2 regions of the Microbacterium endophyticum genome follow, and region 2 is predicted to be linked to the other one. Evidence: predicted binding sites of a transcription regulator. Region 2 holds the regulator's gene; the other holds the start of a gene.
What was found. The regulator LexA, encoded in region 2, represses DNA repair genes until DNA is damaged. The targets are predictions, from matches to a motif close to TCGAACANNTGTTCGA.
Positions count from the first base shown of each region.

Region 1 (15,906 bases), 1.0 Mb from region 2:
TGTGGCGCCGCAACAGGGAATCGTCAATGAGTTCCTCAATTTTCTCGGCCTCTCCAGCGTCGACTGGTTCGGCAACCCCGGTACCGCATTTATGGTGGTCATCCTTATGGACCTCTGGCGGTCGATGGGTTTCTACGCGGTTTTGCTGTACGCCGGGTTGGTCGATATTCCAGAAGACATTCTCGAATCCGCGCGGTTGGATGGAGCGAGCGGCTGGCGCTTGGTACGCCACATCGTGGTCCCGCTCTCGCTTCCGGTCTTGCTGTCGGCGGTCATCTTTTCGATCAACGGAACATTGAAGGTTTTCGATTCGATCCTCGCGTTGACTAACGGTGGGCCAGGCACATCGACCACTCCACTGACGTTATATATGTACCAGACATCGTTTTCATACGGGGAGTACGGGTACGGCAGCACGATCGCCATGGTGCTTACGATTCTCTGCCTCGGTGTCACCGTCTTTATCTTCCGTTCCGCCCGCGCCGATAACACTCAGAGCTGACCATGACAACTACGACAGCTATCCCTGCTTTTTCAGCAGACTCGACCCCTCGGGCCCGAGGCCGATCACGCTTCTTGCGCAAACTTCCGGTTCGTGTCCTCGTCGGCGTCCTGCTGGTGGTCGAAATCTACCCACTGGTTTGGCTTCTGCTCAGCTCCTTCAAGAGTCAGAACGAGTTCCTCACCGAGCCCAGTTGGGCACTACCATCCCAACTAAACCTCGACAACTACGTCACCGCCTGGACTGACGGCAACCTCGGCACCTATGTGCGCAACAGTATTCTCGCGACATTTCCGTCGCTAGTGATGATTATTCTGCTCGGTGTAGCGGCCGGGTTTGCCCTTGAGGTGCTTGTGTGGAAGGGGCGTAATCAAACTTTGCTGCTGTTCCTGGTGGGCATAATGGTGCCGGGTCAGATGATTCTTCTGCCGCTGTTCACCGTCTACTTTCAGGTGGGCCTCGCAGGAACCCTGTGGCCCCTCATCATTACCTACACCGCCACCGGACTGCCCCTGACAGTGTTCATGATGGCGACTTTTTTTCGATCGGTGCCTCGAGAGGTTTTTGAAGCAGCCACGCTCGATGGTGCCAGCGTCTTGCGAGCATTCTGGTCGATCGGATTTCCGATGGTACGCAACGCGGTCTTTACCGTTGCCCTGGTCCAGTTCTTCTTTATCTGGAATGACCTTCTGATCGCGCTCACCTTCACCACGGACCAGAACCTGCGCACTATCCAAGTAGGACTTCTCACGTTCAGTGGCGAGTTTGGCCAGACTGCGTACGGGCCATTGTTCGCGGCCATTTGTATCAACGTGTTCGGAGCGCTGGCTATCTACCTCGTGCTTAATCAACGAATCATGAAGGGTCTTACGGCCGGCTCGGTCAAAGGCTGACGCACACCCTTTCGATTTTTCCGCACACGATCCACGAGAGACGGTTACCTGTGTCTGTCACGCCCTTTGCACCCTCAATCGAGCATCATCGCGTTCCTCTCGGGATCGGCGAGCGCAATCCGCGTTTGTCTTGGAGCATCCGCTCGGCTCCAAAGGGCTGGGTGCAGAAGTCATTCGAGATCGAGGCCGTGGTTGAAGGGCGACGCCGCACTGCGAGTGTCGAAGGATCTTCTTCGACACTCGTGGAGTGGCCTTTCGCACCGCTGACTTCTTCTCAGCGTGCGCTCGTACGAGTGCGAGTCCAGGGAGCTGATGAAAACGCGCCAGGACGGTGGAGTGCGCGGACCGTGCTGGAGACTGGTCTGTTGGATCCTGCAGACTGGATCGCACTACCGATCGGCCCGTCGTGGCACGAAGACCCCCAGTCCGATCGCAGGCCCGCGCTGTTGCGCTCGACGTTCGCTGTCACAGCACCGATCGTTCGCGCCCGCCTCTACATCACAGCGCATGGACTTTACCGGGCGGAGATTAATAACCAGCGGGTCGGCGATGACGAGCTCGCGCCAGGGTGGACCAGCTACTCGCACCGTCTCCGCGTATACACCTACGATGTGACCGCCCTGCTACGGGAGGGTTCCAACGCTATCGGTGTCACGCTTGCTGACGGCTGGTTTCGGGGGAGGGTCGGCTTCCATGGCGGGCATTCCAATTTGTACGGGACCCAGACGGCTCTGCTTGCGCAGGTGCGCGTCGACCTTGCGGACGGTACACATATCGTGCACGGCACTGGGCCTGAATGGTCGTGCGCTCCCGGTCCGATCATGCGCACCAACTTACTCGAGGGGGAGTCTTTCGACGCGCGCGAAACCCAAAACGGGTGGTCGACTCCTGGTTTCGCGGAAAGCTGGGAGCCCGCAGCACCGCGGGAGATTGATCTGCATACGCTCACGGCCCCCGACGGCCCCCCGGTGCGATGCGTCGAGGAGCGATCACCCGCAGCCGTGCGATCGTGTGGTGGAGGAAGATTCGTCATCGACTTCGGGCAGAACTTGGTTGGGCGGCTACGAATCGAGGTCGATGGCATCTCCGGTCACGAGATCACAATTAGGCACGCCGAGGTTCTTGACGCCGAAGGCGAGTTGTATACCAGACCACTTCGCGGGGCGTACTCGATCGACCGGTACATTCTGGACGACTCCGGTGTGCAGCAGTGGGAACCGGCTTTTACAATTCATGGCTTCCGCTACGCGGAATTGAGCGGGTGGCCGGATAATCTGCCAATCGACGGACGTGTCGTAGCGCGAGTGATTCACACCGATATGGCCCGCACAGGCTGGTTCTCGTCCTCTGATGAAGACCTTAATCGTCTGCACGAAAATGTGGTGTGGAGCATGCGTGGCAACTTCGTGGATTTGCCAACGGACTGCCCACAGCGTGACGAGCGGTTGGGTTGGACTGGAGACATCCAGATATTCGCCCCCACCGCAGGATACCTTTTTGATTGCGCTGGGCTTCTTGCCTCATGGCTGCGCGACGTAGCTGCCGAGCAGCAGCCGGACGGCACGGTTCCCTGGTACGTCCCGGTAATTCCCGGCGGCGACCAGTGGACCCCGCCCCGCCCGGGAGCCGGTTGGGGAGATGCTGCGGTGATAGTCCCAGCGGCACTTTATGCCCACTTTGGAGATACCGACATACTACGTAGGCAATATCCTTCTGCGCGCGCGTGGTCAGACCTGCAAGCGCGCCTGGCGGGCGACAACCATGTGTGGGACACCAGCTATCAGCTGGGAGACTGGCTCGATCCGAGCGCTCCGCCGGACGACCCCGCGAACGGCATGACTGACCCCAACCTTGTCGCGACAGCTTACTTCGCACGGTCGGCGGCCATACTGGCTGATTTCGAGATTGAGCTTGATTCAGCCGAACGGCGGCTCTTGCGCGAGCGGGCGAACCTCGCGCGCAAAGGGTTTCGATCACGGTATCTAAGCGCACCGGGCACGCTCACTTCGGATTCGCAGGCGGCTTACGCGATCGCGATCGTATTCGGGCTGTTCGACCAGGACGAGCTCGCGATAGCAGGGGATAATCTCGCCCGACTCGTCCGCGCGGCCGATTATCACCTCACCACCGGGTTCCTCGGAACGCCTACGCTCTTGGACGCCCTGACGCTTGGCGGCCACATCGAGGTAGCCTATGCGCTGCTTCGGCAACGCAGCGTGCCGTCGTGGCTGTATCCCGTGACGATGGGCGCAACAACCATATGGGAGCGCTGGGACAGCATGTTGCCAGACGGAAGTGTCAATCCGGGGGACATGACTTCGTTCAATCACTTTGCATTCGGCTCGGTCGCCGACTGGATGCATCGTACGGTCGCTGGCATGGCCCCGCTCAGCCCAGGCTGGACTCGCATTCGCTTCCGCCCGGGCTATGAGAGCGGGTTAGACGCGGCATCCGCCGTTCACCAGACTCCGCTCGGTCGGGCCGAGATCTCTTGGCAGCGCTCCGGAACTACGATCACTGCCACCGTCGTCGTTCCTGTTGGCGCAGTGGGTGCGTTCGAGGGCCCAAAAGGTGAGACGACGCGGCTCACATCGGGAACGCACCAGATGTTCGTTGACGCCGCGTAGATCCGAACCATAGTTCGTTCCAATTTAAGGGGCGGTGAGGCTGCGCCTCACCGCCCCTTAAACTCTTAGCCCTGGAGCCACCGCTGGTTGGCTCCACCGTTGCAGGCCCATTGGTTGGTCGACGCACCGTTGTCGGTGCTGTTGCCCCACACCTCCAAGCACAGCCCGCTGGCCGCATTTGAAACGGTGACGTACCCGCCCAGCGTCGGCGTGATAGTCCACTGTTGCGAACCGCTGGTAGAACATGTGGCCTGAGTCATAACAGTGCCTGGCGAAGAACTGCCGTTCTCGGGCACCAAGCATTTGCCGCTGTTAACGTTAACCACCTGGTAACTATTACTGCTGGAAGCTTGTAGCGTCCAGCGTTGGTTAGCGCCGCCGTTGCAGTTTCCTTGTCTGACGCCCGCGTTCTCAGCCGTGCTAAGACCCCAGACGTCAAGGCACTTCGAACTGTGCGCGACCTGCAGGGTTAGCTCGCTCTTTCCTGCGGGAGCCCCGAAGACCGGCCATCCGTTCTGGTAGCTCAGCGGACGAACGTCGAGCGATTCGCGACCGTTGTTGGCCGCGTCGTAATAGTGGTAGGCGAAAGAACTGGACGAACCGTCCTGATAGACGTCGCCACCACCGGCCGCGACACGCGGATAGGTGCCGGCCAGGACGACAGTGCCCGCGCCGTCGACCATCTTTCCGCCGCTCATGTCGGTGTAAGGCCCGGTGACCGACGTTGAACGTGCGACGACCGTGTGATAGGTGCTGCTGCTGCCGGAGCAGCAGAGGCCTTTAGAGCCATAGAGATAGAAGTAGTCGCCGTCGTGCGCGATCGATACCCCTTCGACGCCGGTGGCGATCTTCCACAGGTTGTGGTCGGTGGTGGAGAGCTTTCCGCTGGTCTCATCCAGCACGTGCATGTAGACGGCTCCTCCTGTCCATGATCCCCAAGACACGTAGAGGCGGTTGTCTTCGCCGCGGATGACATCCGGGTCGATTGGATAGTTCACGTCGGTGACCATGCCCTGGTCGGTCCACGGGCCGGCAGGATCACTTGCGGTCAACAAACCCATTACCGCATCGGCGGTTCCCCAGACAGACGCGCCGTAGTACAGGTGATATTCGCCGTCGAAATAGTTGATGTCCGGCGCCCAGATGTTCGGCGGCGTCTTGCCGAGCTTCGTCGTGATCCACGCGGGCGTCGTGCTCCACGTGTTACCTATCTTTGCCCAGCCCGTTGCCGGTGTGGCATCGCACGTCCGAAATACAGTGATCGAGCCCGTGGGGTTCTGCTGGTCATTCTCAAAGCCAGTGGAATACGCGTAGTAGCACGACCCGACCTTGATCATCGAAGGATCGTGCATCCGGGTCTCACCACTGAGGGCGTTGGCTGGCGCCGCTGACACGAGGACCGACAGAAGCAAAGCGGCTGTGGTTAGCACGGCGATAACGAAGCGGCGGAGGGGCGTATGTGAGGTTTTGGACAAAATCGACTCCTTTATCGATTGGACACGCAACGCGAGTGAAGCGCTTAAATTCGACAGTGGCAGATACCCCAACATGTCGTCAAGTGGATGTCCCGCCGTCGCGCGTTAAGCAGTGGTGCGCGACTGCCTGAACCCGGGCGACGGGCCCCAGCAGGCAGCCAAATTCTTTTCGGCTTGCTTCCAAACCACATGCGTCTCGCTGGCAACGAGATCTCAGGTGTGCGCGGTGCCGAATTAAAACGCGGTTTACCATTTGCGCTTCGGCGCAAACGTGCTCTCGCAAGCCGTGTCCTTTTGGCTCGAATATGCTGATCGACCCACGTGGGACAATTACGTCGATTCACGACTTATGATCAAGCCAGACGGCCAAAAAGCCGGGGAGCGTCCGATCGTCGTACGTGGCACAACGACAGGGGTTCTGGGTCTGGAGGCTGCGGTGGAGCACGTCGTAGATATGGAACACGTCGTAGATATGCTGCTCGAGATCATGTCTTGGGCGGGCATCGGCATGGGACTCATCGTCATCATCGTCGCCGTCGTTCTGCATTTTGTAGACGGTCGCTGGGTGTCGATACGCGCGTACGTCGACCGCGACGGCGACCAATCCGTGGCGCGGTGGTTCGACGAGTCTGGGCACGTGGGAAGCGTCATCCTTCGCCCCGACCACATCGAGCGCGTTGATGGCGACATGATCGATATCTACTGTCGGCGCGGAAGCCTCAGCCGCTACCGTGTGACGCCGGGATGGCCGCTCGTTCGAGCCGTCAGTTTGTTCGGGGCAGGTTTTCTCGCGCTCGGCGTTGTCGCCGTCCTAGTCTCGTTTGCCCTGCTGTTCGTGCGCGGATAGTCCTCTACGCGATCGCGAGGAGAGCGCCCGCGGCCACGGCGAGCGCGAGCCCGAGACCTTGCACCAGCGCGATCCTCTCTCGCAGAACGAGCGCTGCGAGAAGAATTGTTCCCGCCGGGTAGAGGGCGGTGAGTGCGGAAACGATCGACAGTTGCCCGTCGCGAAGGGCGACGAGCAAGAGTACGTTCGCGACGGCATCCGTCACTCCACATGCGATCGCGAGTAGCCAAGCGCGGCGAACCGTGCCGGCGCGGTGCGGGCGCAGGGGAGCCGTTGGGCTCTGGCCGCGTCGCAGCGCAACGAGCATGAGCACGCCAACGATCGATCCCGTGATGGCGGCATTTACGGCACGATTCATGACCAGAGGAATGAGCCCGCTGCTGTCCGCGGTCTGGTTGATCAAGATGAGAAACGCGCCGATAGACAGCCCCGACCCGGTCGCCATCGCGACCCCGAGAGCCGAGGGGCGTACCGTCTTCTGGCCCGGAACGAAACCAACGAGCACAACCGCGACAACGGCGAGAGCGAGCCCCACGTAACCAACGGATGCCAGTGACTCGCCGTCGACGAGTAGGCCCCACATCATCGGGGCAATCGCCGCCACGACCGCGGTGAGCGGCGACAGGATGCTCATCGGTCCGATAGCGAGGCACGCGTACAACAGCCCGATGGCGGCAGCACCCGCGATGCCGGAAAGCGCGCCCCAGATAACGTCCTCACGGTTCCAGGTTCCCCCGAAAAAGGGTGCAGCGATGAGTAAAAGGAGGAGGCCAGAGCCGGCAGCTGTCGCCGTGACGACTACTGCTTTGAGCCGGCGTGCCGCAAGTCCGCCCAGGAAGTCGGCGGAGCCGTAAACGAGGGCGCCCACGAGGGCGATAACGGCGGAGAACATTCTCGCCAGCATAAAGGGCTAGCAAAAATATCTTTTCGCTAGATAAGCTAGATACATGGCGAACGAACGACGCGTGCAACCGACGCGATGGCTCCGGGTCGGTATTCCAGCACTTCTCGTGCTCGTATGGCTCATCGGTGGGTCCGTGGGTGGACCCTATTTCGGCAAGGTCGACGAGGTCTCGAGCAATGACCAGTCAAGCTATTTACCCTCGAGTGCCGACGCGACACAGGTCACCGAACGCCTGACCGACTTCACAGGGAGCGACACAATTCCTGCTCTCGTTGTCGTGACGGGAGACGGTGACCTCACCGATGCGCAGATCGCGGACCTGCAGGCGCTCGTGACCGACATTGGCAACCTCGACGGTGTCTCGGGTGACGTTTCTCCTCCGGTCATCTCCGAAGATGGCGAAGCCGCCCAGATATTTGTGCCGCTGAATGCGGCGGACGATATCGGCGACGTCGTGGGAGAGCTCCGCACGATGATCTCCGACGAATTGCCCGCAGGTCTTAATGCCTGGGTGACGGGAGCCGCCGGCTTCAGTGCAGATCTTGTGGCGGGTTTCCTCGGAATCGACGGACTGCTTCTTCTCGTCGCTCTCGGCGCCGTGTTCGTCATTCTGATCATCGTCTACCGCTCGCCGCTTCTGCCAATCCTCGTGCTGTTGACTTCGACGTTCGCACTGTGTGTTGCGCTTTTGACGGTCTGGTGGCTGGCGAAGGCCGAGATCCTCGTCCTCAACGGACAAGTCCAGGGAATTCTGTTCATCCTCGTGATCGGTGCCGCGACCGACTATGCCCTGTTATACGTCGCGCGGTTCCGAGAATCGATCGGACAAGGAAAACGTCGATGGGATGCCACGCGCTCGGCCTGGCGTGGAGCGTTTGAGCCGATTCTCGCCTCTGGCGGCACCGTTATCGCTGGCCTTCTCTGCCTGTTGCTCTCTGATCTCGCAACCAACCGCGCGCTCGGACCGATCGCCTCGATCGGTATCGCGTTCTCGATGCTCGCCGCCCTTACCTTCTTGCCCGCGCTACTCGCGCTCGTTGGCAAGGCCGCGTTCTGGCCGTTCATTCCGAAGCACGGCATGGTCGTGATCCCCGACGACCTCACTCAGCCGGTGAAGGGCCTCTGGCCACGGCAGGCGCGCTTCATCGCGCGTCACGCGCGCCCGGTGTGGATCATCTGCACGGTGGTGTTGCTGGCGGCATCCGCGGGTGTTTTGCAGCTGAAAGCCGATGGTGTGCCAACGAGCGATCTGGTGCTCGGCGCATCGCAGGCACGCGACGGTCAGAACGTGCTGGGCGAGCATTTTCCTGGTGGATCCGGAAGCCCGGCCTACGTGATCGTGCCCGAAAGTGACCTTGCTGACACCGTGACAGTGCTCGACGACTCGGCCGGAATCGATGCTGTCGCCGTATCGTCCGAGGACTCGCCAACGGGCCAAGCGAGCGTGACCATCGAAGATGGAGCACCCGTTTTCGCCGCCGTGGGTCCGCCCGGAACAGCGGCACCAACCGCGACAGTCTCGGACGGCGACGTGCTCGTTATCGCGACTTTGACGGATGCCGCCGACTCCGTCGCCGCCGAAGAAACGGTTCGTGAGCTGCGTACATCGTTCGACGACAGCCTTGGCGCAGGCACAGCGCTCGTCGGGGGAGTGACTGCGACGGATATCGACACGAACGACACCTCGATCCGTGACCGCACCCTCATCATTCCGGTCGTGCTCGTTGTGATCCTGCTGATCTTGATGCTCCTGCTGCGGGCTGTTGTTGCTCCGGTGCTGCTGATTCTCAGCGTCATCGTGTCGTTCGGGGCCGCGCTGGGGGTGAGCGCACTGGTCTTCAACCACCTCTTCGACTTCGCCGGTGCCGACCCCGCCGTTCCGCTCTACGGGTTCGTGTTCCTCGTCGCGCTCGGCGTCGACTACAACATTTTCTTGATGTCGAGGGTGCGCGAGGAGTCGCTTGGTCACGGCACAAGGCGAGGCATTTTGCGGGGTCTTGTGGCAACCGGTGGCGTGATCACCTCGGCTGGTCTCGTCTTGGCTGCAACATTCGCCGCGCTCGGTGTGATTCCGATCCTGTTCCTCGCGCAGCTGGCGTTCATCGTGGCGTTCGGTGTGCTGCTCGACACATTCGTCGTGCGCTCACTTCTGGTGCCGGCGGTCGCCTACGACATAGGCCGCGCAATCTGGTGGCCGTCCAAGCTGTGGCGACATGGTCACGAGACCGTCGAGCAGCGGCGAGATGAGGCATCCGAGACGATGACACGAGCCGAGTACCGACGTACGCTCGAGTCATGAGCAAGGCACTGTTTATCGTCGACGTTCAAAATGACTTCACCGAGCATGGCGCTCTGGGCGTTGCCGGTGGGGACGCGGTGGCTGCACGCATCTCGCAGTTTGTCGCCGAGCATGCCGATGACTATGAAATCGTCGTCGCATCTCGAGACTGGCATGACGGTTCGAACGACAATGGCGGCCACTTCGCCGAATCGCCGGACTTTGTAGACACGTGGCCAGTGCACTGTGTGGCCGGAACCTTTGGTGCTGAGTACGACGCCGAGTTCGACACGTCTCGGGTGACCTATCACCTCAAAAAAGGTCAGGGAAAGCCGGCCTACTCGCTGTTTGAAGGTGTGAGCGACGATGGGCTCACTGCGACAGCACTTCTCGAGCAACACGGCATTCTCGATATCGACGTCGTCGGGCTTGCGACCGATTACTGCGTACGGGCATCTGCGCTCGATGCCGTGGCAGCAGGCCGCCACGTGCGAATCTTCACTGATCTTGTGGCCGGGGTTCACCCAGCCTCGAGTGAAGCAGCGCTCGCCGAGGTCGCGCACGCGGGTGCTGAGCTCGCTGAGACTCCACTTCCCGAATGATCATCGCCTTCGGGGCGGTGCTCTTGGTCGCGATCCTCATCTCCGGGATCGCGAACCGCACGGTGTTATCGACAGCTGTGCTCTTCCTCATCGCCGGGTTCCTACTCGGCGACGGTGTTCTCGGAGTCATTGATCTTTCGGCGGGCGATCCGACCGTCAGTCTGATCGCGCAACTCGCGCTGTTCATCGTGCTGTTCACCGACGGTCAGCGCATAGCCGTTGGCGATCTGCGCCGCGCGTGGCGTCTACCAGGTCGAGCGCTGCTGTTCGGAATGCCGCTGACCTTCGCCATGACGGCGTTTCTCGGGATGCTTCTCCTCGGTGTTCCGTGGATCCAAGCTGCCCTCATCTCGGCGGTGCTGGCACCTACCGACCCGGTGCTGTCGTCGGCCATCGTCGGGCGAGAAGAAATCCCCGGCCGCATCCGTCACCTGCTGAGCGTCGAGTCCGGCCTCAACGACGGGCTCGCGCTGCCTGCGGTGTTGATCTTCTTGGCCATTGCCGATGGCGAGCAGACCGAGTTCGGCCTGCTCGCGCTCGAGCTCATCGGCGGCATCGTGCTGGGCGTTGCGGTGCCGCTCCTGGTTGCACTTCTCGTGCGGCTGCGCTTCTTCCCCTCGACGCCGTTGTATGCCGCACTGACACCCGTCGCGATCGCATGCCTCATCTTCGGCATCAGTACCGCCACCGGTGCCAACCTGTATCTCGCTGCGTTCGCCGCGGGCATCACGATCGCCACGGCGATGCCAGAGGTGCGAGATTCGTTCATCGAGTTCGGCGACTACGTCGCCGAGGTGGTCAAGCTCTTGGCGCTCTTCGTGTTCGGAGCGCTGATTTCGCCCGCAGTGCTCGGCGACGTCAATATCTGGGGTTACATCTTCTGTGCGCTCACGCTCGTGTTGGCGAGGCCGCTTGCTGTCGAAGTGTCTCTCATAGGCAGTCGCCTACCGTGGGAAGAGCGAGCGACGGCGGCGTGGTTCGGGCCGAAAGGCTTTGCATCGGTGCTGTACGGGCTGCTTGTACTCGAGAGCGGCCTGGTGGATGCCACCCATCTCTTCCACATCATCGTGGTGGCTATTTCGTTCTCGATCATCGCGCACTCATCGACCGACGTTCCGATAGCCAGGTGGTTCGCGAAGCGTGAGCAAGAAGACCGTGATCGGGCTGCCGTGAGCCGGGCCTAGGTCTTCATCGGCGCCATCTCTTGAAGCGCACGCGCTACCGGGGACGACTCTGGCTGGACGCTCGAGGCTGAGATCCAGATGGAGGTCGAGATCAATGTCGACGTCGTGACGTTGACTTGATCACGCGCCGCGCCGCCACCTTGCGTTTAAAAGGGCGGATGCGGATCGGGTAAGTCCGAACTATCGGGCACGTCGGGTTCGAATGCGACCCCGGGTGGTTTGTCGGTGTAACTTCGACCGGTCGGCGAGGTCCACTCCAAGACACCGTCGCCCTTTTGCTTCACCGACCACTTGCTCGCGTGTTTCAAGCTGTGGTGTCTTCGACACAGATGCGCAAGGTTGTGCTGATGCGTCGGACCACCAAGAGCGGCATCGACCGTGTGATCAATGTCGCACCGGTGGGTGGGCATACGGCATCCGATGAACCGGCAGTGTTGATCTCGCGCCCGAAGCTGCCGTTTCAGCTGATCACTCGGCCGGTATCGATCGACCGCCACCACAGTTCCTGTCACGGGCCGAGTGAATACTCGATCCCACCCCGGCGCGGTACCGGCGAGCCGCCTCGCGCTCTCGGGGTCTACCAGGCTCAGCCCCGAAAGATCCGCGGGGGTCGATGAGGTACCCGCAAGCGTGGTCGCAGGCACCGTGACCTGCACGATCGCCCGGATCGCACCCAGCCCACCACAGTCGTCGCCCGCCAATGGGTCGAGGCTCGGCACCGAGGTGAGCAGCATGTCGGAGAACAGGTCAGCGCGGATCTGATCCGTCGTCCGCCGATCATCAACCACGGGCTCGTCCTCAGCGCGAAGCTTCGTACCGTAATCCGATCGCCCTGTTTGGAAGTCCTTCAAAGCCCGCGCCTGCTGCGTCAGCCGGTTGAAGATCCCATGCGCCTGCACTGACGGCAGCACTGCTTGAATCGAACTCATCCCATCAGCAAGATCAAAAAGTCGCACCGTGCGCGTCGCGTTGGCGTCTTCGAAGCGTTCCTCAAGCGTCCGCGGATGTGCTTTCTCCGCCAACGCGGCAGCGAACCCGCGGAGCCGTCCCGGTGTCTCGGCCTCAGCGACCTCGACCACTTCTTGGTCGTATCGGGCCTTGGCTGCGGCATCCGTGAGGTTTATGCCCGCCCGCAGTATTTCTTGCACATGCCGTTCCGAGATGCGACCTGCGCTCCACGATGCGAACGTCTCGGGGTAGTGCTCGGTGACGTCCATCGCCTCATCGATGCGATTTTGCGTCGTGCGATCCGACATCCGCAATGCCGCCGCGAATTCTGCGGCCATGGAACGCATCGGAATCTCTCGTTCCCGCGACTCACGCGACGGAATGAGACGCATCTCAGCGAGCGCCATACGCCCGCCTTCGGCGAAATCTGCTGCCAGCCCTGCCTGCAGCCGCGCGATTTGCGCGAGCCGAGATTCCGCCGACAACACAACCTCAGCCCGGGTGCGTGCCCCGGCTCGGTGTGGTGTGGTCGTGTTCTCTGACATGACTCAAGTATCGAACATACCTCCGACATTGACCACGCTAGACCAGCTCGTGCGGTTTCACCCGAAAGGCTTTGCATCGATGCTGTCCGGGCTGCGGCGAGTCGCTGACCGATGATCTCTGACGTCTCGTCGGGCCCATGAATGTGGTATTCATTAGCTATGTGTGAGTTGACGCTTACGTCAGTGCGTTCATCTACGTCGACGCGGCCGAAGTCCTCCGCAACGGCGCCTGGGGGGTAGTAGGGGGTGCTGCGATGAGCAGCAAATTGCGCGCGCGCATCACACGTTCTTCGGCGAAGTTGGCCGTGACCGCGCTGGTTGCGGTATCGATCAGTTTCATGCCACAGCAAGCGATGGCTGCAGAATCGCCGTTGCCCGAGCCGAGTGGCAGCGTGGCCGTCGAGCCGAGTACATCGCCCACCATCGACGTTATTTCGTCACTCTTGACGGATATTCCGACAATTTCGGGAACGCCCAAAGTCGGTTCCACGCTGACTGTTAACCCGGGTGAGTGGGAAGCAGGCGCGAGCTTCTCCTATCAATGGTTTGCTGACGATGCTCCACTTTTATCCGCGACACAAGCGACGCTGAAGCTCGCGAACACGATGGCTGGCACGCGCATTACTGTGCAGGTCACCGGGGCAAAGGAGAGCTTTGAATCGGCATCAGAGACTTCGCCCGCGACCTCGGTGGTTACGGGAGGCATTCTCGCGGCGGTGACGCCGAAAATCTCTGGCACCGCCGCGATCGGGTCGAAGCTCACGGCAGTCACCGGCTCATGGACGATCGGCACAGCGCTCTCGTTCCAGTGGTGCGCGAGCGGTAAAGCGATCTCGGGGGCGACATCTTCGACATACGTCGTCACATCGTCGCTTTCCGGGGCTCAGATATCGGTGAAGGTCACCGGAGCCAAGTCGGGCTTCACGTCCGTCTCGAAGACATCGTCAGTGACGGCGCGAGTGCTCGCGTCGCCGGTACCGAAAATCTCCGGCTCTGCCGCTGTAGGCGCCAAACTGACGGCGAAGCCAGGGTCATGGACGAGCGGGACGACCCTCAAATATCAGTGGTACGCGGACGGTAAGGCGATCTCAAAAGCGACCGGCGCGACGTATACGGTCAGTTCGTCGCTTGCGGGCAAGTCGATTTCCGTGAAGATTTCAGGTGCCAAGTCTGGGTACGTGTCAGTGTCACGTACATCGTCGGGCACAGCCCTGGTGCTTCTGGCCTCGACCCCGAAGTTGTCTGGCACGGCTGCGATTGGTTCGAAACTGACGGTCTCGCGTGGTTCTTGGACAAGCGGCACGACCTTCAAATACCAGTGGTACGCGAGCGGCAAAGCAATCTCGGGTGCGACCTCGTCAATATATGTTGTGACTTCGGCTCGAGCCGGCGCGCAAATTTCTGTGAAGGTCACCGGTTCGAAGTCAGGCTTCACAACGGTCGCGAAGACGTCGACATCCACCGCGAAGGTTCTCGCGGCATCCACACCGAAAATCTCGGGCTCCGTCAAAGCTGGGTCGACGCTTTCTGCAAAACCGGGTTCGTGGACGAGCGGCACCACACTCAAATACCAGTGGTACGCGAACGGCAAGGCAATATCAAAGGCAACTGGCGCGACGTACACGACGACAGCGTCGACAGTGGGTAAGAAAATCACGCTGCGAGTGACCGGATCGAAGTCAGGATACGTCTCGGTGTCTCGCACGTCGGCCGCGACGGCGACGATCGTTGCACCGCCAAAACCCCCAAAGCCCGCCGCGCCTGCGAAACCAAGCAGGCCCGCGGACAACAAGAACTGCAGTGACTTCGCAAGCCAAGCGGCGGCGCAGGCGGCTTTCAACAAGTACTACCGGTATTACGGCGACGTCTTCGGCTTGGATGCTGATATGGACCGAATCGCTTGTGAGTCCCTGCGATAGCTGTGCAGCCCGTCCACGCTGCTAAGAGTTCTATCGCGGGTTTCTTCCTGCAGGATTTGCCACTGCTATTGGAGGGTTACCGGTAATATGGGAGTAAGAAAAAGGCGCAATGTCGCACTTATTTGGGCTGCGGGCATTGTCGGAGTGGCCTTGCTTTCGGTGCGGGCAATTACCTCGCTATACGCAGCTGGCGAGAAGTACGACGATATTGCCACGACCGTCCTGATCCTTGTGTTGACGGTCGTAGTGTGTTTCGTAGGATACGGCTGGATGGTGTTGGTCTATCGTCATAACTCGTTTGGCGGGCTTGGGGCACTTCGTGAGCGGCACCCTGCTGCGATGATTTTCGTCAGTATGATTCGCGTAGATCAGAGGGAAGTGCTTGATCAAGTAGTGAGCTCCAAACGTGCTCTTAGACTCCCGGTGTACTACAGCATGGTTGTCGAAAGCAGGCAGATGTTGATCTACAAGGGAAAAAGATTTGTGGGCAGCATGGACCTTGTCGACACGCGGTTCGAGATCGGACGTGTGGATCTCCCGTTTCATACCATTCCTGCGTTGCGGATACGTTTTTCGAATCGAGCTTCAACCGCTCTTGTTATGGTGCCGCTTTCGAAGTGGACGGGGTGGGTACCGGAGATGATGAAAGAAGACCTACTAGGACCGATGGTTGACCAGCTCAACCGTTCGGTGGCGACTGCCGAGTAGAGAATCATTTTCCCGCCCCCCAACTGCTCGCTGACGAAGGGCCAACAGCGCTGATCACGTTGGGCCCACGTTTTTGTGCTTGGTCAGTTTTTGATCGTTGACCAGGTGATCCCACGTGCCGGATGAGCAACAAACGCTTGAATTGGTGCGCACTAGTGAATGAGGTTGGAGAGGCTGGGTGTACAGCGATCATGTCCGACTCGCCCTCAGTGATGGGACCTGAAATGTCATGCTAGAAAAGTCCCCACACTCTACTGCGCGGAGGGCCTTCGAAGTACTTCGCCGCGTGTTCTGGGCTTCAGGAAGCGTGTTGGTCGCGGTTGTCGCGTCCAAATGGTTACTTTTTGTTTCTGCGGGTCTCTTCATGGGTGATGGCGGCATGTTGGGGCTGTTCTTTACCGAACCGTTCGGGCTGCTTGTAGTCGCACCAATTGCGATCGCGTCGAGATCACGCTCGGCCTTCCGATCTGCCGC
Region 1 is NZ_CP049255.1:2,281,400-2,297,305, forward strand. Features, by position in the region: gene G6N83_RS10630 (carbohydrate ABC transporter permease) at 1-502, shown strand, start outside; gene G6N83_RS10635 (carbohydrate ABC transporter permease) at 577-1,395, shown strand; gene G6N83_RS10640 (alpha-L-rhamnosidase) at 1,446-4,022, shown strand; gene G6N83_RS10645 (family 43 glycosylhydrolase) at 4,088-5,359, opposite strand; gene G6N83_RS10650 (hypothetical protein) at 5,847-6,344, shown strand; gene G6N83_RS10655 (EamA family transporter) at 6,349-7,236, opposite strand; gene G6N83_RS10660 (MMPL family transporter) at 7,292-9,547, shown strand; gene G6N83_RS10665 (isochorismatase family protein) at 9,544-10,128, shown strand; gene G6N83_RS10670 (cation:proton antiporter) at 10,125-11,312, shown strand; gene G6N83_RS10675 (HNH endonuclease signature motif containing protein) at 11,459-12,805, opposite strand; gene G6N83_RS10680 (excalibur calcium-binding domain-containing protein) at 13,060-14,724, shown strand; gene G6N83_RS10685 (hypothetical protein) at 14,812-15,432, shown strand; gene G6N83_RS10690 (hypothetical protein) at 15,662-15,906, shown strand, end outside.
Region 1: a site for LexA is predicted at 12,816-12,831, ahead of G6N83_RS10675 (HNH endonuclease signature motif containing protein). Genes of this name have one in related genera too.

Region 2 (15,906 bases):
GGTCTCAACACGACGAACACCACGATGATTTTCATCAACCAGCTGCGCGAGAAGATCGGCGTCTTCTTCGGCTCACCCGAAACGACAGCGGGCGGTAAAGCTCTAAAGTTCTATGCGTCTGTCCGGCTTGATATCCGTCGCATCGAGACTTTGAAAGACGGCACCGAGGCAGTGGGTAACCGCACGCGTGTCAAGGTCGTGAAGAACAAGATGGCGCCGCCGTTCAAACAGGCTGAGTTCGACATCCTCTACGGAGTCGGCATTTCTCGTGAAGGCAGCCTGATCGACTTCGGTGTCGAACACTTGATCGTGAAGAAATCTGGAGCTTGGTACACCTACGAAGGTGAACAACTCGGTCAGGGTAAAGAGAACGCTCGAAACTTCTTGCTGAAGAACCCCGATATCGCTAACGAAATCGAGTCGAAGATCAAAGCGAAGCTCGGCATCGGACAGCCGAAGGCTGATGCTGCCGCTGACGAGCTCGCGGCGCGTCGCCCGGCATAGTGGTCCATTTTGTTGAAGACGGGGGCGAGCCGGAGTCGCTTGCCCCCGTCACACCCCTTTTCGGCGGCCGCGGTAGCGCGACCCCCAATTCGAGTTCGGATTCCCCCCGCAAGGGTTCAGCTCGCCGCGGAGCGCCCCCTCCCTCGCGTGGCGGACGGGTGCTTGGCAGCGAGGGTGCGGACGATGCGGACCCTGAGGCAATGATCGCTGCAGCTGAGAACTCGCTTCTCAGAAAACTACGTGCTCGTTCACTTTCGATAAGAGAAGCGCGCGCAGTGCTGGGGGCGCACGTCTCAGACGCTGACGCACAGCAAGCTGTGATCGATTCTTTCCTGGAGCGTGGGTACCTGGATGACGCTGCTCTGGCGGAGCAGCTCATTTACTCCGGCATGGAGCGAAAGAGGCAAGGTCGTCGCGCGATCGCGCAAACGATGATGCAACGCGGGATATCCCGAGACGTGGCCGACACGGCGCTGGCTGAGCTTCCCGATGACGACAGCGACCGCGCTCTTGACTTCGCGCGCTCCAAGGCGCGATCACTGCGTTCTGTCGAGCGTCAGGCCGCGTTGCGTCGATTGACGGGCCAGCTCGGCCGCCGCGGATTTCCCGGAGGCGTTGCGCTGAGTGCGGCGCGTCAAGCGCTCGAGGAGTTGGACTAGCTCGCAGCTCTTGCTCGCGTGCCACACCGGCATTCGGCTCGTAGAATGGGGTACATCATGACTTTGCCCTCGTCCGCTCCCACTCTCATTTCGCCATCCGTCGCCGCGCGCGACGCCAGTGGTCGCGCACGCACCTACGAAGTGCGCACCTTCGGGTGCCAAATGAACGTGCATGATTCTGAGCGGTTGTCGGGGTCTTTGGAGAGCGCGGGCTATGTGAAGGCAGAGACGGGCAACGATCCGGATGTCGTGATCATCAACACCTGCGCTGTTCGCGACAATGCGGCGGGAAAGCTCTACGGAACTCTCGGTTACCTCAAATCGCGCAAAGACAAGCATGAGGGTATGCAGATCGCTGTCGGCGGTTGTCTTGCTCAGATGGACAAGGACACGGTGCTTGACAAGGCTCCGTGGGTCGATGTTGTTTTCGGTACCCACAATATGGGTTCACTTCCGACCCTCCTCGAGCGGGCGCGCCACAACGGTGAGGCGGAGCTTGAGATCCTAGAGTCGCTCGAGGTCTTTCCCTCGACGCTTCCAACGAAACGTGACTCAGTATCCAGCGGGTGGGTCTCGATCTCGGTCGGCTGCAACAACACCTGCACGTTCTGCATCGTGCCAAGCCTGCGAGGCAAAGAGAAAGACCGGCGACCCGGCGACATTCTCAACGAGATCCGCCTTCTGGTAGAAGACGGTGCTGTTGAAGTCACCCTGCTCGGACAGAACGTGAACTCCTACGGTGTTGAGTTCGGTGACCGCAAAGCATTTGGAAAGCTTTTGCGCGCTGCCGGTGAGATCGAAGGCCTAGAGCGGATTCGTTTCACGAGCCCGCATCCGGCAGCGTTCACCGATGACGTTATCGACGCGATGGCCGAGACACCTGCCGTGATGCCCTCGCTTCACATGCCCCTGCAATCTGGGAGCGACCGCATTTTGAAAGAGATGCGGCGTTCTTATCGCAGTTCGAAGTTTCTGGGCATCCTTGATCGTGTTCGGGAGCGTATCCCTAACGCGGCAATCACGACAGACATCATCGTCGGCTTCCCTGGTGAGACCGAAGAGGACTTCGAAGAGACCATGCGTGTTGTGGAGCAGTCCCGGTTTGCGAGCGCTTTCACCTTCCAGTACTCGATTCGTGAGGGCACACCGGCCGCGACGATGCCGGACCAGGTGCCGAAAGACGTTGTGCAGCGGCGCTTCGAACGATTGGCGGCGCTCCAGGATCGCATCTGCCTGGAAGAGAACCAGCTTCAGATCGGTCGCACGGTAGAGGTTCTCGTTTCGAAGAGCGAGGGTAAGAAGGATTCCGCGACTCACCGCCTTACAGGGCGCGCTGAAGACAACCGACTCGTGCACTTTGAGCTGCCTGCTCATTCCGACCAGCCTCGCCCGGGCGATGTGGTGTCAGTGGAGATCACTCACGCGGCTCCTTTTCACCTGTTGGCCGATTCACTCGACGGCGCGCCATTGCGCATACGTCGTACGCGGGCCGGCGACGCGTGGGATCGCTCGCAGGCAGATTCCTGTGGCGTTCCGACGGGCGCCGCGCAGGCGGCAAGCTCGGGAGCCGTTTCGCTCGGTCTTCCGTCGCTTCGTATCGGCGTGTGACTCTGACTGCCCAGCCCCGACTTTGGGTGGTCGTGGGTGCAACCGGAACCGGAAAAACACGCCTCTCACTCGACCTCGCCGAAGTCCTCCGAGAGCGCGCGCGCCCGGTCGAGGTTGTAAATGCCGATGCAATGCAGCTGTATATCGGAATGGATATCGGTACCGCAAAGCTCGCCGAAGCGGATCGGCGCGGCATACCGCACCACCTCTTCGATGTGTTGGATGTGACACAAGAAGCTGCAGTTGCATGGTTTCAAGAAACGGCGCGAGCGACGATTACTGATATCCACTCCCGTGGCGCCGACGCCATTTTGGTGGGCGGATCAGGTTTGTACGTGTCGAGCGTTGTTTACGATTTTCGTTTTCCTCCTCGAGATGAAGGAATTCGTGCGCGACTAGAAGCAGAGCTCATTTCGAGCGGTCCAGGGGTCCTCTTTGATCGACTTCGTGAGCTTGACCCGGCAACCGCAGAGCGCGTGGATCCTAGAAATGGACGACGCGTCGTCAGGGCTCTCGAGGTCATCGAGCTGGGCGAGAGTACCCACGGTGCTGCGTTGCCGGAAGAGCCTGCCCTCTGGCATCGAGAGACGACCGTTGTGGGTGTTTCCGTGCCTCGAGCTGAGCTGGTCGAGCGATTGGATGAACGCGTCGTGGCAATGTGGCGCGAGGGTTTGGTGGCAGAGGCTGCGCAATTGCGCGACATCGGGCTCGAGTATGGTGTGACCGCAGGCAGGGCGATCGGGTACGCGCAGGCGTTGGCACAGCTGCGGGGCGAGAAGTCCGAGTCGGACGCAATAGCTGAGACGCAGGCGCTGACACGGCGGTATGCCCGGCGCCAGGTGTCGTGGTTCAAGCGTCTCTCGGGTGTGCAGTGGGTCGACTCCGGCTGTGATGCTGCAGATTTGGTGGATCAAAAGTGACTGTCGTGATTCGCGTTTTTGGCTCCGAAGACCTCGAACCTGTCATCACACTGTGGGAAGAGGCCGAACTGACTCGGCCTTGGAACGACCCACGCAAAGACATCGAGCGAAAGCTTGCGGTTCAGCCCGAACTCTTTCTCGTCGCGGAGCGCGAGGGAGAAGTCGTCGGCACAGTGATGGCGGGATACGACGGACATCGAGGCTGGCTGTACTATCTCGCAAGTTCTCGTCAGTATCGTGGCTCCGGCGTCGGCCGGGCGCTTGTCGCTGAAGCGGAAAAACGGCTGCTTGCGATGGGGTGCCCAAAAGTCCAGTTGATGGTGCGACCAGAGAACGCATCTGCTCGTGGCTTCTATGATGCGCTCGGATACGAGGCATTCGACGTGTGGTCTACGGGCAAGCGACTTATCGCGGACTAGCGCGCAGTGAATGCGAGATGCCTAGACCTGCGTCGCAGGCGAGCGGCCTAGAATTGATGGATGCCACACACCATTGCGTTCACGAAAGGTCATGGGACCGGCAACGATTTCGTGATCGTGGCCGATCCTGACGGCTCTCTCGATCTGTCTGATGCTCAGGTTGCAGCGCTGTGTGATCGCCATTTCGGTATCGGCGCTGATGGTCTCTTGCGGGTCGTGCGCACCTCGGCGATATCTGAAGGTGCGGCATACGAGTCTGCTGCCGAATGGTTCATGGATTACCGCAACGCGGACGGCTCGGCCGCCGAGATGTGCGGAAACGGCATCCGGGTCTTTGCTCGTTATCTCGCGGATCACGGCTTCGCTGAGATTAACGAGACTCCGATCGCTACACGGGACGGCCTGAAGGTGCTCAGGCGCCACGAGCGGGGCTTCGAAGTCGATTTGGGGCGCTGGGAGGTCGCGGACGCAGAGTATCGCGTCCGCGCCAAGGGCCTAGACGTCGCTCGTCCAGGTTTGGGTATCGACGTGGGAAACCCGCACGTCGTCGTGGCACTTCCCGCTGATAGCGACCTCGACAGTCTCGACCTGACGTATCGACCGATTCTTGATCCGGACCCGGCGGCGGGCGCGAACGTCGAGTTTGTTGTGCCCGCTGACCCGCTTGTACAGCACGGCGTTGGGTCCCTGCGTATGCGTGTCTTTGAGCGGGGCGTTGGGGAGACGCTCAGTTGCGGCACAGGGGTCGCGGCTAGCGCACTCGCCGTGCATCACTGGGCGGGTCCTGCTGCTCCCGATAGCTGGCTCGTCGAGGTTCCTGGAGGCACTCTCGCGGTTCGTATGGCCGATGGCCACGTTCATCTCGCTGGCCCGGCTTCGCTCGTGTATTCGGGCGAGATCACGCTCGCCTAGCTACTCGGGGAGCGAGATCGGCTCGGTAGGTGGTGAACCGTGTCGGCGGACCTTCAGTACGCGGTACCCCTTGCCGGTTGCGGCGCGGTGGACGCTGAAGCCGTCGTGGAAGCTGGCGGCGATCCATCGCTGGAGAGAGTCTGAGCCGAGGTTTCGCTGCACGACGAGCCATGCATCCGATCTCTCGTCGAGTCGGGGGATCCACCGCTCGAGCAAGCCATGCAGCTCGTTTTTTCCAACGCGAATCGGCGGGTTTGAACGGATGCTGCGAAATGACACTTCGTCGGGAACATCGTCGGGCTTGACAGCGTTGACGTTAGAGAGCCTCAGGGTCTCTGCGTTCCTCTTGACAAGATCGAGCGCACGTTCGTTTACGTCGACAGCCCATACCGTGGCGTGGGGCGATTCGAGGGCAAGTGAGAGTGCGATCGGACCCCAGCCGCAGCCGAGGTCGAGGATATTGCCGCCTGACGGTGCAGGTGGGGTGTGCGCAAACAGCACCGCCGTCCCCGTGTCTAGCCTGTCGGGACTGAAGATCCCACCAGCAGTGGTGAGTTCGACGTCGCGGCCGGCAAGGGTCACTTTGAGAGTGCGAAGTTTCTCGGGACTGGCGGGCGACGCGCTGAAATAGTGGTCGCTCGACATTCTGAGAGCGTATCGGAGGACACCGCGTTTGCGGGAAGCTAAAGTTGAGAGAAGCCGGAAAGCGCAGACATATTTGCGTCGCCGGCTCCGGGTGAAAGGACACAATGACGCAGACGTCTGACGTCACAGGCTCTGAAAACGAGCCAATCGATGCGGTAGACCGCGTTCTCGCGCGATCAGAGGGTCGCGCGGGGTTGCGCACCTTCGGAAATGCCCAGGCGCTTCAAGCGGCTGGTACGGACGCCTACGGTGACTCCGACGGAGACCAGTGGGATCGTGAGGAACGTGCCGCGCTCCGCCGCGTTCCTGGGCTTTCAACTGAGCTTCAAGATGTCACAGAGGTCGAATATCGGCAGCTGCGTCTCGAGAATGTCGTTCTCGTCGGTGTGCACCCGCAGGGACAGCAGCAGGATGCCGAAAACTCGCTGCGCGAACTGGCAGCTCTTGCCGAGACGGCGGGCGCCGTCGTGCTCGATGGTCTGCTTCAACGTCGACCGCACCCCGACCCGGCAACATATGTTGGGCGCGGTAAGGCCGAAGAGCTCCGCGGCGTTGTCGCTGCTGTCGGAGCCGACACGGTGATCGCCGATACCGAACTGGCGCCTAGCCAACGTCGCGCGCTGGAAGACGTTGTGAAGGTCAAAGTCATCGACCGCACAACAGTGATTCTCGATATTTTCAGCCAGCACGCCAAAAGCCGCGAGGGTAAGGCGCAGGTTGAGCTTGCTCAGCTCGAATATCTCCTCCCGCGTCTTCGTGGTTGGGGTGACTCGATGAGCAGACAAGCGGGTGGCCAGGTGGGTGCCGGTGGCGCCGGGATGGGATCTCGTGGGCCCGGTGAGACGAAAATTGAACTTGATCGCCGCCGTATTCGTACCCGGATGGCACTGCTTCGTCGCCAGATTCGTGACTTTGGGCCCGGTCGTGACGCGAAGCGTGCCGAGCGCAAGCGCAACACGATTCCGTCGGTAGCTATCGCTGGCTACACGAACGCGGGGAAATCGAGCCTTCTCAATCGGCTTACGAGTGCTGGCGTGCTCGTCGAGAACGCGCTCTTCGCGACTCTCGATGCGACGGTGCGGCGTGCCGAGGCATCCGATGGTCGCGTGTACACGCTGACCGACACCGTCGGTTTTGTTCGAAATTTGCCGCACCAACTGGTGGAGGCATTTCGTTCGACTCTCGAAGAGGTCGGAGATGCCGATGTCATCGTTCACGTCGTCGACGGTTCCCATCCGGACCCGGGAGCGCAGCTTGCCACCGTGAGAGACGTTCTGGGAGACGTCGGTGCTCGGTCAACGAACGAGCTTGTGGTCTTCAACAAGGCGGATCTACTCGATGACGATGAGCGACTCATCCTTCGTGGTCTGGTTGCAAACGCGTACTTCGTTTCTTCGCGCACCGGCGAGGGCATCGATACGCTTCGCGCCGCGATAGAAGAGGCGCTGCCGCTGCCCGCGGTGGAGGTGCACGCCCTTGTGCCTTACGACCGTGGCGAGCTGGTCTCAGCGGTGCACGAAACCGGGCTGATCATCAGCGAGGAACATCGAAACGACGGCACACTCTTGCATGCGCACGTTTCGGCCAGGCTCGCGGCGGAGCTTTCGGCTTTCGCGCTTCAGTCTTAAGAAAGCTCGAGCGCTGCGACGCCGTCGGGCGTGAAGCCGAACGCTTTGCCAAGAAACGCTATTTCTTTCTCGAGAGAGTCGACAATCGTTTCTTGGCGTCGAAAACCGTGGCCTTCACCCTGGTAAAGGACGTAAGCGAGAGGGATGCCACGTGCCCGCAGGGCATCGCGGATGGCCTCTGCTTGCGACGGCGGCACGACGGCGTCGTCCGCGCCCTGCAGAATGAGCATGGGAGCGGTGAATCCGTCGACGTGAGTGAGTGGCGAACGCTCCTCGTACAGGCTCTCGGCATCAGGCAGCGGCCCGATCAGCCCATCGAGGTATCTCGCTTCAAAATCGTGTGTATCTGTGGCGAGGGTCCGAGCGTCGCCTACTCCGTAGCGCGAAATTCCTGCCGAAAAGACATCGGTGCGTGCGAGAGCTGACAAAACGGTCCACCCGCCAGCTGAACCGCCCTCTATCGCGAGTCGCCGTGGGTCTGCGTGCCCCTCAGCGGCGAGGCCGGCGGCAGCCGCGGCCACATCTTCCACATCGACTACACCCCACTGACCGCGCAGCCGCTCGCGATAGGCACGCCCGTATCCTGTCGAGCCGCCGTAGTTGACGTCGAGTACGCCGACGCCGCGAGACGTGAAATACATGATCTTCGACGACACAGCGCCGCCGACGTGACTCGTGGGACCGCCGTGCACAAAAACCACGTACGGCGGCAGCTCATCAGAAGGCGCCGACACGTTGGGATTCTGGGGAGGATAGTCGAACGCGTGCACAGCGCCGCGAGCGCCGGAGAATGAAACGGCGCGCGGCTGCGGCATCCATTCGTCTTCGGCTCCGGTGCTGCCGCCGGCGATTGCGCTGTACACCCCGGAATCGATGTCTACAAGCCAGACGCCCGATGAGACGCGCGCGCCCGAGCCGGTGATCAAAACCTTGGTGCCCCGGGAGTCCTCGACGTTGAGCTGAGACGACAGAGGTAGGTCGAGCTTTCGCGCGCTTGATGACTTGGGATCGACCACGACGACATCGTCGGAACCGTTCGTGCGAAGGCAAACGACTCGCCCGTCTTCTAGCGTCGCGAACCAGCGAGCGCCGAGAACCCAGAGCCCGCCCCCGGTGTCCGCGTCTGCGGGGGCGACTGGCTCGGGGGCATGACCAATTCGGTATCGCCACAGGTTCCAACGACCGGTCGGATCGTCGCAGAACGTGATCTCCGTCGGGCTGCTCCACACCGGCTGGAGCGGCGCGGAACCGCTGCCGCCGGCTACCACGATGGTCGAGCCGATGTCGGAGCCCGCAAGAGTCGTTATGCGAAGTGTGGTTTGGTCCCAGGGCATGTCGGGGTGGTTCCACGCTATCCAGGCAAGGAGGGTGCCATCCGGCGACAGGGCAGGCTGGGCCGCGAAATCAGAGCCGGATGCCAGCACGCGCAGTGCGTTCTCGCTGCGGGCAGCTGAGCCATCGAGGGGGATGCTCACGATGTCGCGTGCTGGCACTTTTCGTTCGGAAGTGTGACGCTCACGTACCGCAAGCAACACGTCAGCGTCGAAGCGAAGACCACCATAGCGGGCTCCCTCTTCGACAGGGGTCAGCGGGTATGGCGAGCTCCCAGGCTCCATCGCCCAGACACGATCGTCGGAACGTTCGCTGAAGAGAAGAATTCCGCTGGTTGTGACGGTCCACGCGCCGCCACCGTACTCGTGTACCCGGGAACGTGCATTCCACGGGGCAGGCAGGATGTCTTCGACCGCGCCGTTGACGCGTCGACGGCGTACGGTCGTGCGTCCGCCTTCTGCTGGGAGTCCTTGACCCCACCAGACGTCGTCACCAACGAACCGTGCACCGTCAAAACGAGCAGAAGATGTGGCTGCATCGGACGCGCTGAGTGGTGAAGGCCAGGAACCATACGGGAGTTGTTTCGGCACTTAGCTCTCCACTGGCGCGTCGACAGAAGTGACGCTCGATTCGGCGTCCGAAGGTTGGCGGCTCAAAAGAGACACGATAAGCCACGTCATCAGCCCGATTGCAGCGGTCAGGATGACATCGCCGAATGTGAGGGGGCGTAGGAAAAACAGGGTGAGAACGGTCAGAGCGATAAGGATAATTCGCACCAGAATTCGTTGCTGTGCGAGCCAGATCCCGAAAACGCCGGTGTTGAGGCCGCGGCGCTGCAGCCCTCGACGCGCACTCGTTGTTAGTGAGTCGCCCAGGGCGCGAGTGCGCACCGCGGGGCTCCACCTACCACTGAGCCAAGCGGCGAGGGCAACGACCACGCCAAGGAAAACGAGTACGAGCGCGGTATCCCGCATGCCTCCGACGACGATGAAATAGACGGACTGCAGGGTCGCCGCAGGTATTCCGATGGAGCCAGCGTTGAGGCCAATGACCACATTGGCACCAGTGAGGGTCGCTGCGAGCGCACCGGCACCGAGCGCAATACCGATTCCGGCACCCATGAGGGCAGTTGTTCGTCGCCGTGCGATCAAAATGCCGATAGCCAACATCGCCATGGCGGCGAACGGCAGCCAGTAGCCGACGGTTGCCGCGAGGTTGTAGACCGCACTGAGAGCTAGCAGTGCATCGGACTGCGCGATCACGATCGTCGTGTCGATCGCGGGGATCGCTGAGGCGAAACTGAAGCCCCTGTCGGTCATTCGGGTCTTGAGTTCTTCGATGATTGGTCCGAGTTGGATGCCGAGCTGACCTTTGTCGTCTATCGAGACTGCTCCCGACCCATCGTTGGTCGCCACCGCTACCAGCGATTTATGGCTTGCTTCTAGTGCTGTCCGCCACACAGAAGAAAAGGCATCAGAGCTAACGATCTGCGAAATCGACGACTCGATGAGGCTCTTTACGCCAGCAGCTGCGGGAGCGCGAAGAAGATCGACCGCGCTGCTTGCCGCTGCCGGAAGATCCAGCGTGCTGAGTCCGTCGAAAAGATCATTCGTCAACCCATCGATATCTACGGCATTGTCGATTGCCGCCGTGGCCTGGTCGATGATCACTGTCTGAACTCCGGGATCATCGATCAGCGGGGCAAACGTCGACACGAAGCTGTCTTCGTCGACGAGCTGCACGCGTGCCCAGCTGCCAACGACAGACACTGGAATGATGACGGCCGCCATCGTGAGGCAGAGCGCCGAGATGAGTCCACGCCACCAACTGTGGCGTCGCTTCTCGCTGAAAGCATTCTGACTGCTCACGGTCAAAGAGCTATCTCGCAGTGACGCATTCTCGGCCTGCAACAGCGCGATCTTCGTTCGCAGCTCGTCAAGCTCAGTGGTCATGTGCTCAACCTTCCCCTGGTTGACGCCCAGACTAGCGATCTCTCGGTATCGCGCTACACCGCGCGGAGGATTGCGACGACTTTCCCGAGGACAACGGCCTCGTCACCGAGGATAGGCTCGAACGCGCTGTTACGGGGGAGCAGCCAGGTGTGGCCGTCACGCTGGCGGAATGCCTTGACCGTCGCTTCGCCGTCGAGCATCGCGGCCACGATGTCGCCGTTGTTTGCTGTTGGCTGCGAACGAATGACCACCCAGTCGCCGTCACAGATCGCGGCATCGATCATGGACTCTCCCGACACCTTCAGCATGAAGAGATCGCCCTTTCCGACGAGCTGGCGGGGGAGCGGAAAGATCTCATCGACCTGCTGCTCCGCAGTGATCGGAACACCGGCCGCAATCCGCCCCACCAGCGGGACAAGAGCGGCGTCGCCGACGGGCGGCGCTGAGTCGGCTGGATTCTCGCCGGAAACGCCGGGGAGATCGATCAATACTTCCATTGCTCGAGTCTTTCCAGCGTCGCGCCGCAGGTAGCCGCTCAACTCAAGTTGATTGAGCTGATGAGTAACGCTTGACAACGATTTGAGCCCCACGGCGTCACCGATTTCGCGCATGCTCGGCGGGTACCCGTGAGCGCTGATCGAGCGCTGAATAACTTCGAGAATCGCGATCTGCTTGTCGCTCAGGCTCTTGCGCCGACGGGTCTGCGGACGCTGTGCGCCGGCGGATGTGTCGCTCATGATGATGGCTCCCGTCTCGCGGCCGTCCGGCAGCGGTATTCGAATGTCGGAGGTTGGTGATGTGCTCCGTGTATCGAAACGGTATCCGTATTTGAGCCTGAACATGCACAACGTGCCGCGTGTCGCGTTCGATCGGTTTCCGAAGTAGTTGCAGCTTGACTGTTTTGTAAATCGAAGATAGCTTCGGAAGAGAAGTTCGTACTGAGTGCTCCTGGCCGAGTGCTCAGTACGAAACTTCCTCGCCAGATGGGAGTCAGAATGACCACGATCAGCGCATCACCTTTCTTGTCCACCGCGCCAGCCACGCGTCACACTGCAACACGCTTGCGTATGACGCAGCGCGGACGCCGCGTTCTGCTGTCGGTTGCTGCGACGCCGATCGCCGTCGCGTTGGCATTCGCGCTGCTCAGTGGAGGATCAGCGCTTGCTTCACGTGACAACGGTGCAGCTATTGGCACTTTCGAGACGATCACTGTCGCTACAGGTGACACGCTCTGGGCGATTGCTGAGGAGATCGCCCCGGCGGCTGATCCTCGCGATGTCGTCGATGCACTCATCCGTTTCAACTCGCTCGATGGCGCCGTGGTCGCGGCAGGTCAAACGCTCGCTATTCCGTCTGAATACTCCGCAGCGCAATAGCCGGGTACCTCGTCTCTCTCAACTTTGAAGAGGACCCGCGGTGCGGAAGTACCATAGAGCGGGTGAGCGTTCGTCTAGAAGACCTGCCCCTCCGCGATGACTTGCGCGGGATGACCCCCTACGGTGCACCTCAGGCGCCCCTCCCTGTGGCGCTCAACGTCAACGAGAACACGCACCCAGTCCCGGCTGATGTTGCTGATGACATCCTCGATTCGATTGCGCTGGCTCTTCGTGACATCAACCGGTATCCGGACCGGGAATTCACAGCACTGCGAGAAGGCTTCGCGGAGTATCTCGGTCATGGTTTGACCGCAGATCAAATTTGGGCAGCAAACGGTTCGAATGAAGTCCTGCAACATGTGTTGCAAGCATTCGCCGGCCCAGGACGAAGCGCAATGAGCTTTGCGCCCACATACTCGATGTACCCCTTGCTCGCCCGCGCTTCGGGGACAGCATGGGTTGCCGGTCAGCGGGATTCTGACTTTTCCCTGACCGCTCACAGCGCCGCATCGCAGGTGCGAGAGGCCGCACCCGATGTGGTCTTTCTCTGCTCTCCGAATAACCCGACGGGTACTCCGATGCCCCTCGACGTCATCGAGGCGGTATACGAGGTCGCTCCAGGGATTGTCGTTGTCGATGAGGCATATCAAGAGTTCGCTCCTCGCGAGGAACGATCGGCGCTGACACTACTGCCGGGTCGCGAACGACTCATCGTGTCGCGCACAATGAGCAAGGCGTTTGCGTTCGCTGGCGCGCGAGTGGGATACCTCGCGGCAGACCCGGCGGTAACAGATGCGTTGCGTCTCGTACGACTTCCCTATCACCTCAGTAGCCTTACGCAGGCTGCAGCTACTGCGGCACTTCGCCATGCACCGGTAATGCTGCAGATGGTCGACGAAATCGTGTCGCAGCGCGACCGTATTTCTGCCACCGTCGAGGCGCTCGGATATGAGGCACACGCTTCATGGACCAACTTCGTGCTCTTCGGCGGTGTCGAAGATACGTCCGTTACATGGCAGGCGCTCTATGACCGTGGCGTACTCATCCGTGATGTCGGAATTCCCGGTCACTTGCGGGTATCAGCAGGCACTGATGAGGAGACGACGGCATTCCTCGACGCGCTGGCGTCGGTACACTCAGGCTCATGACGTCCTCGACTCCCGTGGCTACTAGAACCGCCGCTGTGCACCGCGAAACCAGTGAATCTCATGTCGAGCTCGAGCTCGATCTCGACGGTAGCGGCCGCAGCGCGATTGACACGAGTGTGCCGTTTTTCGATCACATGCTCACTGCTTTCGCCAAGCACTCGCTCACCGACCTGACAGTGCGCGCCTCCGGTGATACCCACATCGACGCTCACCACACCGTCGAAGACGTGTCGATCGTTCTCGGGCAAGCCATCCGCACGGCCCTCGGCGATAAAGCGGGTATCTCGCGTTACGGTGACGCCCTCGTCCCGCTAGATGAAGCCCTCGCGCAGGCGGTGGTAGATATCAGCGGACGCCCTTACCTCGTACACTCCGGGGAACCGATTGGCTTCGAACACCACTTAATTGGCGGGCACTTCACCGGCGCGCTGGTGCGACACAGCTTCGAAGCGATCAGTTTTCACGCAGCTCTCACAGTGCACATTCGTGTGCTGGGCGGACGCGATCCTCATCACATTGCGGAAGCGGAATATAAGGCCTTCGCCCGCGCTTTCCGTCAAGCGAAGTCCCTCGATCCACTGATCGAGGGTGTTCCCAGCACGAAAGGTGCCCTGTGAGTGATAGGCCCGTTGTTGCAGTTCTCGACTACGGTTCGGGAAACGTGCACTCAGCGGTCAAGGCGCTCATCGCCGCTGGTGCAGATGCCCGCCTTACCAAAGATCGCGCGCTCGTTACCGATGCTGACGGACTCGTTGTTCCGGGAGTCGGTGCGTACCGCGCCGTCATGGACGCGCTGCGAGCGAGCCGAGGCGACGAACTCATTGACCGTCGCCTTGCCGGGGGGCGTCCGGTTCTCGGAATCTGCGTCGGGATGCAGGTACTTTTTGGCCGCGGGGTCGAGCGGGGCGAGGACACCGAGGGACTGGGGCAGTGGCCAGGAGTCGTGACGGAGCTCGACGCGCCGATTCTGCCGCACATGGGATGGGACACCGTTCGTGCAGGTGAGAATTCGCAGCTCTTCCGGGGCATCGAGCACGAGCGCTTCTACTTCGTGCACTCGTTCGCCGCTCAGGCGTGGCACCTTGAAACGATGCCGCCGTTTCCGTCACCGGCTCTGACCTGGTGCGACTACGGCTCTCCATTCCTTGCCGCAGTCGAGAACGGTCCGTTGTCCGCGACACAATTTCACCCCGAGAAATCAGGGGCCGCAGGCATTCGTCTGCTTTCCAACTGGATCAAGGGGCTACCTACGGGCTAGTCTCTCAGCTTGTGCCCTGGGACGCGCGACCGCGCGTCAGCGTCTGCACGAGGAGCTATGAACGATTTTGCGTCTACACCCGAGTTGACCCTGCTTCCTGCGGTCGATGTCGCCGGCGGCAAAGCAGTCCGCCTCACTCAAGGAGAGGCCGGCAGCGAAACCGAATACGGCGATCCTGTCGACGCCGCCGTTGACTGGGCTCGCCAAGGAGCGAAGTGGATTCACCTCGTCGACCTTGACGCCGCATTTGGCCGCGGCAACAACACCGCTGTGCTTCGTCGGGCAATCAAGCAGGTGAAAGGTGTGCAGGTAGAGCTGTCGGGCGGCATCCGCGACGATGCTTCGCTCGAAGCCGCCCTCGATTCGGGCGCGGCGCGGATCAACCTCGGAACCGCAGCGCTGGAGAACCCCGAGTGGGCAGCCGATGTCATCAGCCGCTACGGTGATGCCGTCGCGGTCGGTCTCGATGTGCGCGGAACGACGCTGGCTGCGCGGGGCTGGACGCGAGACGGTGGCGACCTCTGGGCGGTGCTTGAGCGTCTCGAGAACTCAGGATGCAGCCGCTACGTCGTGACGGACGTCACGAAAGACGGCACGTTGCGCGGGCCGAATCTTGAGCTGCTTCGCGAGGTCGCAACCCGCACGCCGAAGCCTGTCGTGGCATCCGGTGGAATTTCGAATCTCGATGACATAGCCGCTCTACGTGAGCTCGTACCCCTCGGAGTGGAGGGTGCCATTGTGGGCAAAGCGCTTTATGCCGGTGCCTTCACGCTGGCAGAAGCGCTTGATGTCGCCGGAGGCTGACGGATCCAGCTCGGGCGTACCCGGTGATTCAGCGGGCGTTCCCTGGGAGGGGCGCCAGTTCGAGCCGAATACTCATTCTGCCGATACCGGTGCTGCGGACCCTGCACTTCTCGCCGCGCTGCAGGCACGGCGCGGAAAAGGTCGGGACTCCATTGCGATTATCGAGTCCTATCGCGCTGCGCGCGTGCTGATTCCGCTTGTCGCCCAAAAGGGCGAAGAGGGGGTGGCGCCGAACGGACTTCGCGTTGACAAAACGCAAGAGCTCTCGATCGTGACAGTGAGCGCACCGGACGGGCGCACGGTCATGCCGGTTTTCACCTCGGTAGAAACGATGAAGTCCTGGGATGCGGTGGCGCGCCCGGTGCCGGCAGATGGGCGCCGGACTGCGGTAGCTGCCGTGACTGAGCAGACCGACTTGATCGTGATCGACCCCGGGTCGCCTACGGAATATGTTTTGCGACGCCCCGCTGTTTGGGCGCTCGCTCACGAGGAGCGGTGGGAGCCCAGTTTTCGGTCGTCAGAGGTCTTCTCGGGGATTGAAGAAAGCATTTCGACCGAGATGTCAGTGATCGATTTCGCGGTCGCTGACGGCGACCCTGAGGGGCGCCTGCGGGGACCTGAGCTAATTGTGCGCCTGGATCTCGCCGCGGGACTCGCTCAGGAGCAGCTCGATGCGGTTCTGACACGGCTTGCCCGACGCTGGGCAGCCGATGACCGGATAGCGACGCTGGTTGATTCGCT
Region 2 is NZ_CP049255.1:390,197-406,102, reverse strand. Features, by position in the region: gene recA (recombinase RecA) at 1-504, shown strand, start outside; gene G6N83_RS01960 (regulatory protein RecX) at 705-1,163, shown strand; gene miaB (tRNA (N6-isopentenyl adenosine(37)-C2)-methylthiotransferase MiaB) at 1,221-2,771, shown strand; gene miaA (tRNA (adenosine(37)-N6)-dimethylallyltransferase MiaA) at 2,768-3,691, shown strand; gene G6N83_RS01945 (GNAT family acetyltransferase) at 3,688-4,110, shown strand; gene dapF (diaminopimelate epimerase) at 4,171-5,022, shown strand; gene G6N83_RS01935 (class I SAM-dependent methyltransferase) at 5,023-5,667, opposite strand; gene hflX (GTPase HflX) at 5,772-7,295, shown strand; gene G6N83_RS01925 (S9 family peptidase) at 7,292-9,217, opposite strand; gene G6N83_RS01920 (hypothetical protein) at 9,218-10,579, opposite strand; gene lexA (transcriptional repressor LexA) at 10,633-11,316, opposite strand; gene G6N83_RS01910 (LysM peptidoglycan-binding domain-containing protein) at 11,575-11,955, shown strand; gene G6N83_RS01905 (histidinol-phosphate transaminase) at 12,066-13,103, shown strand; gene hisB (imidazoleglycerol-phosphate dehydratase HisB) at 13,100-13,720, shown strand; gene hisH (imidazole glycerol phosphate synthase subunit HisH) at 13,717-14,361, shown strand; gene priA (bifunctional 1-(5-phosphoribosyl)-5-((5-phosphoribosylamino)methylideneamino)imidazole-4-carboxamide isomerase/phosphoribosylanthranilate isomerase PriA) at 14,419-15,165, shown strand; gene G6N83_RS01885 (SseB family protein) at 15,149-15,906, shown strand, end outside.